DNA from 2 places in the Synechococcus sp. PCC 6717 genome. Region 1 is predicted to be linked to the other one. Evidence: predicted binding sites of a transcription regulator. Region 1 holds the regulator's gene; the other holds the start of a gene.
What was found. The regulator HrcA, encoded in region 1, represses chaperone genes, less so after heat shock. The targets are predictions, from matches to a motif close to TTAGCACTCNNNNNNNNNGAGTGCTAA.

Region 1 (3,421 bases):
GCTGGCCAAATAGATACCGCTGCCCTGTGGTTCCCCAGATCAAACTTTCGTTAACGATCGCCCCCGGCTCAATCCGCTTGCCCGGCCACAGCCGCACTCCTTGACTGAGGCTGGCCTCCTCCCCAATCACTGAACGGGTACCGACAATCACCCCTTCGTTGAGAGTGACGTGGCGATCCACATGCACATGGCGAGCCAAGATGCAGTGCTCGAGGTGGCTATCATCGCCAACAAACACCCCATTCCAAGCCACCACACCGCGCAGTTGGCTGCCATTGCCAACAATGACGTTATCTGACAGCACCGTCCCTGCAGCGAGGGTTACGCCCGCACCAAGGCGGCAGTTATTCCCAAGCACAATCGGGTCTTCTAGCTGGATATCTTGGGGCAAGGTGGTGTTGCGCCCCACCCACACCCGCGGCTGTACCTCAGTGCCCTGAATGTCTAACTGAACTCGACCGTAGAGGGCATCCCACTGCACCTGCTGATAGGTTTGCAAGCTACCCACATCGCACCAATAGGCATCGGTAATGTACCCGTACATGGGCACGTCTGCCTGGAGCAACAGGGGAAACAAATCTCGAGAAAAGTCCCGCTCTGTCCCGCCGCTGAGATAGTCCATCACAGTTGGACTGAGCAGGTACATACCAGTGTTGACGGTATCTGTAAAGACTTCCCCCGCTGAGGGCTTCTCGAGAAAGCGGCGAATCCGCCCCTCCTCATCCGTAAAGACAATCCCGAATTCCTTGGGATTGGACACTCGAGCTAAGATCAAGGTAACGGGAGCACGGTGTTGGTGGTGAAAGCGAATGGCCTCGCTGAGGTTCACATCCGTAATGCTGTCGCCACTGACCACCAAAAAGGGATCCGCCAGCAGGTGGGCAATATTTTTCACAGAGCCAGCGGTACCAAGGGGCTGCTCTTCCTCAACCACATAGCTCAGGTGCACCCCAAACTCACTGCCATCCCCAAAATAATCGCGCACAACATCAGGGAGATAGTGCAGGGTCATCACCACATCATCTAGGCCGTGGCTGCGCAGCAGATTGAGAATGTGCTCTGCAATAGGACGATTGACCACTGGCACCATTGGCTTGGGCAAGTCGCAAGTGAGGGGGCGCAGCCGTGTACCACTGCCTCCAGCCATAAGGACGACGCGCAACTTCACCTCCTTCCGCTGTATCTTGACGGGTATCCTTACTTTCTAGTCTAGGGGACGCCCTAGGGCAACTAGACCCCAGACCTAAGATTGCAATGATTATTTAGATGCGGCACCTGTAGGATTTTGCATTGCTGAATCAGCGTTCACTGGTTTATAGATAAAAGGAAGCACGGACGATCAACGCTAGGGATGTGTGGGGTTATGACGATTGAACTGAACGATCGCCAGAAGCAAATTCTTGGTGCCACCATCAACCACTACATTGCAACGGCAGAACCCGTTGGCTCTAAGGCGATCGCCACCGAATATAACCTTAAGGTTAGCCCCGCCACGGTGCGCAATATTATGCTGCTGCTAGAACGCAGTGGCCTGCTTTACCAACCCCACACCTCCGCCGGCCGTGTTCCCTCGGACTCTGGCTACCGTCTCTACGTTGATGAGTTAGTTCAGCCTATCCCCGATGTGGCGCAAAAAGCTGAGTCCCTCTTGGCCGAGCAGTTTTTGTGGGGGCGCTATCGCTTGGAAGTAATTTTGCGTCAAGCTGCTCAACTGTTATCTGATCTGAGTGGATACATTACATTAATTTCCTTGCCCAACAGTCTAGAGCGGCGCATCCGTTTAATTCAACTGGTGGCGCTGGATGCGCAACAGGTGATGGTTATCCTAGTGCTGGATAGCTATGAAACCCAATCGGCAGTCATTTCCTTGCCCAGTGAACCGCAAGAGATTGACCTGCGGGATCGGACATTGCAGGTGTTAACAAATTTTTTGAACCATCAATTGCGGGGGCGATCGCTAGTTGATTTAACGCTCATTGACTGGCAGCAATTAGACCTTGACTTTCAGGACTATGGCCAAAACCTCCAGTCCCTGTTTCAACAACTGAGCCAACGCTATGCCCAAGAAGGCACCTCCCTTGTGGTCAGTGGTCTTGCCGATGTGTTGCAGCAACCGGAATTCTCGCAGGTGGAACAAGTGCAAATGCTCTTGCACCTCCTTGAGGATCAGCAGGATCAGCTCACTCCTTTGATCAGCCCCGATCACACCGCCTCTTCCCAAGTGCAAATTCGCATTGGCACTGAAAATGCCCTTGCGCCAATGCACTGCTGCACCTTGGTCTATTCCTGCTACTGCTGCAGGAACGCCCCCGTTGGCACGATTGGTATTCTTGGGCCAACACGCATGTCCTACGCTCGTATCATTCCCTTGGTGGCCACGGCTGCCGATTACCTTTCCGAGCAGGTCAGCCGTTCCTATGCCGTCTCAGGATAGGATAGAACAACGACTATTATTTGGAAGTTTCAAGTTTATGCTGCATCCGCGTTTAGCTGCTGCATTTGCCCAGCGCTCAGTACTGAAGATCATTAGTGGCCTCAACAATTTTGATGGCGATCGCGTTCGTGCGGTGGTCACCGCCGCAGAGCATGGCGGAGCCACATTGGTGGATATTGCTGCTGATCCAGATCTCGTGCGGATTGCCCAAGAGGTTACCACGCTGCCCATTTGTGTGTCTGCGGTGGATCCGTGCCTGCTGGTGAAGGCAGTTGCAGCAGGTGCAGATCTCGTAGAAATTGGCAACTACGATAGTTTTTATGCCCAAGGCCGTGTCTTCAGTGCCACGGAAGTTCTTGAACTGACCCGGCAAACCCGTTCCTTGCTGCCTCAAATTATGCTCTCGGTGACAGTGCCCCACACTTTGCCGCTGGATGAACAGGTAACCCTAGCGGAATCCTTAGTAGAGGCGGGCGCGGATGTCATCCAAACGGAGGGGGGAACGAGCAGTCAACCGCGCCATAGTGGCACTCTAGGTCTAATTGAAAAGGCTGCTCCGACCCTTGCGGCGGCCTACGAAATCTCTCAGGCCGTCTCCATTCCCGTTCTCTGTGCGTCTGGCTTGTCAGCTGTCACCATTCCCTTGGCGATCGCCAGTGGTGCTGCTGGGGTTGGCGTTGGCTCGGCGGTGAACCAACTCAACAGCGAAGTCGCCATGATTGCCAGTGTCCGTGCCCTAGCGGACGCCCTTCATCGCGCTGTGGCCGTTGCCCCCTAACACTCCCTAGCAGCAGTGGTCAAGCCCTCCCGTTTGGCGCTCAACTGTGCGGAACGCCTGTTTGAGGCTGCTGCCGAACGGGAACGCTTTTTGGCAGCATTGTTCATCCCTCAGCCCTTACCGCCAGCGATCCTCTGGCGCCAGGATCCCCCTACCCCCTCGCCGTTTCCAGTCCTTCCTCCTCTCCCTTGGCAACCCCCATGGGTGAG
Region 2 (3,421 bases), on a different contig from region 1:
TGGTGCTCAATACGCTCTGGGTTCTTTTTGCAGGGGTGTTGGTATTCTTCATGAACGCGGGCTTCGGTATGCTGGAGACCGGCTTTTGTCGCGCTAAGAACGCAGTCAACCTCCTCTCAAAAAATCTCATCGTCTTTGCCCTCTCCAGCATTTCCTTTTGGTCCATTGGGTTTGCCCTCATGTTTGGGGATGGCAACGCCTTCATGGGTTTGAGTGGTTTCTTTTTGCTAGGCTCCGATAACAGCCCCGCCACGGAAAACTACAGCGGAGTTTACGACGCTCTGAGTTGGGCAGCAGTTCCCCTGTACGCCAAGTTCTTTTTCCAACTGGTGTTTGCCGGTACAGCCGCCACCATTGTGTCAGGGGCAGTTGCTGAGCGCATTAAGTTCTATGCTTTTTTTGTCTTTAGCTTGTTGTTGGTGGGGATCTCCTACCCAATTACCGGTCACTGGATTTGGGGTGGGGGTTGGTTGCAGAAGATGGGAATGTGGGACTTTGCGGGTTCAACGGTGGTTCACTCCGTCGGTGGTTGGGCGGCCTTGATGGGGGCAGCACTGCTTGGGCCGCGCTTAGGCCGCTATATGGAAGACGGCTCAGTGGCGGCGATCCCTGGCCATAATTTTGCCATTGCTACCCTTGGTTGCTTAATTTTGTGGTTAGGGTGGTTTGGCTTTAACCCGGGCTCGACCATGACCGCAGATCCACTGGCGATCGCCCACATTACGGTCGCAACCAATATGGCCGCCGCCTTTGGTGGGGTTACGGCAACGGTAGTCTCCACCTTGTACTTTGGTAAGCCGGATCTCTCAATGATCATTAACGGCATTCTGGCAGGCTTAGTCGCCATTACTGCCCCCTGTGCTTTTGTTACCCTTGAGAGTGCCATTCTCATCGGGATCATCGCGGGTATCATCATTGTGTTTTCAGTGGTTATTGTGGATCGCCTCAAAATCGATGATCCGGTCGGTGCCATTTCCGTCCATTTGGTGAACGGTATTTGGGGCACCTTGGCGGTGGGTCTATTTGCCGATGGCCCAGGGAAGCTCTACGAAGACGGTCCCCTTAAGGGGTTACTGTGGAGCGGGGATGTGACTCAACTGTGGCATCAGTTAGTGGGAGTGCTAGCAGTAGGGGGCTTTACAGTACTCTTTAGTACGGCAGCTTGGCTATTACTGAAGGTAACGATGGGGATTCGCGTGTCTCCAGAGGAAGAAATCGAGGGGTTGGATATTGGCGAGCACGGGATGGAAGCCTACGCCGGGTTCCTGTTCCGCGAAGAGGTCAAAGGCTTTGTGGATCTGCTGAAACGGATGTCTGGCAGTGGCCGCTAGGTTCCGCACTGTTGGGTTGTCGCTGCTGCTGGGGCTAGGCGCCGTGCTGCTGCTCAGTCCCTTAATCGTTGTGGTGTGTACCTCCGGCTGGCCTGCGGGGGCGCTTCCTAGCCAACTGCTGCCGCCTCAGGGGTGGACATGGCAGAGCTACCAAAGCGCTTGGGAGCAGGGACATTTTATCCGTGCCTTTGCTAACTCTACCCTAGTGGCATTGGCGGTAACGGCCTGCCAGCTATTTACGTCGGCGTTGGCGGGCTACGCCTTAGCGCGCTTACAGTTTCGCGGCCAGCAGTTGATTCTGGTGCTGATGCTGGCAACGCTGGTGATTCCCTTTCAACTGCTGGTGATCCCAATCTTTTTGATCTTAAAGGCAGGCCATCTGATTAATACCTACGGCGCGTTAATTCTACCAACGGCTGCCAATGGCTTCGGGGTCTTTCTGATGCGGCAATTCTTCTTGACCTTGCCCGTGGCACTTGAGGAAGCAGCGTTCTTGGATGGCGCTAGCCGCTGGCAGGTGCTGTGGTATATTTTGCTGCCCCTGAGCCGGCCTGCCCTCGTCACGCTATTTATCTTTACTTTCATTGGCGAGTGGAATGACCTGTTTAAGCCCTTGGTGTTTACGACAAAACCGGAACTGGTGACGGTGCAGCTTGCGTTGGCGAACTTTCAGGAACAGTTTACAAATGACTGGCCGCTGATGATGGCCGCAGCCGTGATTGCTACGGTGCCGGTGATTGTGTTGTTTGCCCTTGGCCAGCGACAGTTGATTCGCGGCATTGCCACGACTGGCCTGAAGTCCTAGGGTGCCGTTCGGAAAACCGTACTGCAACCCGAGTTGCGATCGCCAACACCCTCTCGCTACATTAGCACTCGGAGGTAGAGAGTGCTAACACCAACGTCTCGACTCCTTGACTGCTGCGCGATCGGACAGAGCCGTGCAGCATGACGTTTACCCTTACTCTTACGATTGGGAGATCAGTACGCTATGGCAGCCGTATCTCTAAGTGTTTCAACTGTAAAGCCTTTGGGCGATCGCATTTTTGTCAAAGTCAGCGAAAGTGAAGAACGCACGGCTGGGGGCATCTTGCTGCCCGACAACGCCCGCGAAAAACCCCAAGMGGGTGAAGTCACCGCCGTTGGCCCTGGCAAACTAAACGACGACGGCAAACGCCAGCCAATGGATGTGAAAGTGGGCGACAAAGTGCTGTACTCCAAGTATGCCGGTACCGAAGTCAAGCTAGCCGGTGAAGACTACGTTCTGCTTTCGGAAAAAGACATTCTGGCAGTGGTTGCCTAATCACTTGCCTTGCAACATCTCATTACTGTTGAACAACTGAGGTAGGAAACACCTATGGCAAAACGTATCATCTACAACGAAAATGCTCGTCGCGCCCTTGAAAAAGGCATGGACATCTTGGCTGAGTCCGTGGCTGTCACCCTTGGCCCCAAAGGTCGTAACGTCGTCTTGGAAAAGAAATTTGGTGCCCCGCAAATTATTAACGACGGTGTCACCATTGCCAAAGAAATTGAACTAGAAGACCACATTGAAAATACGGGTGTTGCCCTGATTCGCCAAGCTGCCTCTAAAACCAACGATGCCGCTGGCGATGGTACTACCACCGCTACCGTGCTAGCTCACGCCATGGTCAAAGAAGGGCTACGCAACGTTGCAGCCGGAGCGAACCCCATCTCCCTAAAACGCGGCATTGACAAAGCTACCCAATTCTTAGTGGATAAAATTGCTGCCCACGCTCGCTCCGTCGAAGACTCAAAAGCCATTGCCCAAGTGGCAGCCATCTCTGCCGGTAACGATGAAGAAGTGGGTCGGATGATTGCCGATGCCATGGACAAAGTAGGTAAGGAAGGGGTAATTTCCCTTGAAGAAGGCAAATCCATGACCACGGAATTGGAGGTCACCGAAGGGATGCGCTTTGACAAAGGCTACATCTCTCCCTACTTTGCCACTGATACCGAGCGGATGGAAGCCGTTCTCGATGAGCCGTTTGTTCTCATCACCGATAAAAAAATCACTCTGGTTCAAGACCTCGTGCCCATCCTAGAGCAAGTGGCGCGTGCTGGCAAACCCT

Region 2: a site for HrcA is predicted at 2,198-2,224, ahead of groES (co-chaperone GroES). Genes of this name have one in related genera too.

Annotation. Positions count from the first base shown of each region.
Region 1 is NZ_JAKLTV010000001.1:262,920-266,340, forward strand. Features, by position in the region: gene L5470_RS01240 (sugar phosphate nucleotidyltransferase) at 1-1,162, opposite strand, end outside; gene hrcA (heat-inducible transcriptional repressor HrcA) at 1,364-2,434, shown strand; gene L5470_RS01250 (DUF561 domain-containing protein) at 2,472-3,212, shown strand; gene L5470_RS01255 (RsmB/NOP family class I SAM-dependent RNA methyltransferase) at 3,228-3,421, shown strand, end outside.
Region 2 is NZ_JAKLTV010000015.1:33,318-36,738, forward strand. Features, by position in the region: gene L5470_RS08125 (ammonium transporter) at 1-1,331, shown strand, start outside; gene L5470_RS08130 (carbohydrate ABC transporter permease) at 1,321-2,136, shown strand; gene groES (co-chaperone GroES) at 2,320-2,631, shown strand; gene groL (chaperonin GroEL) at 2,686-3,421, shown strand, end outside.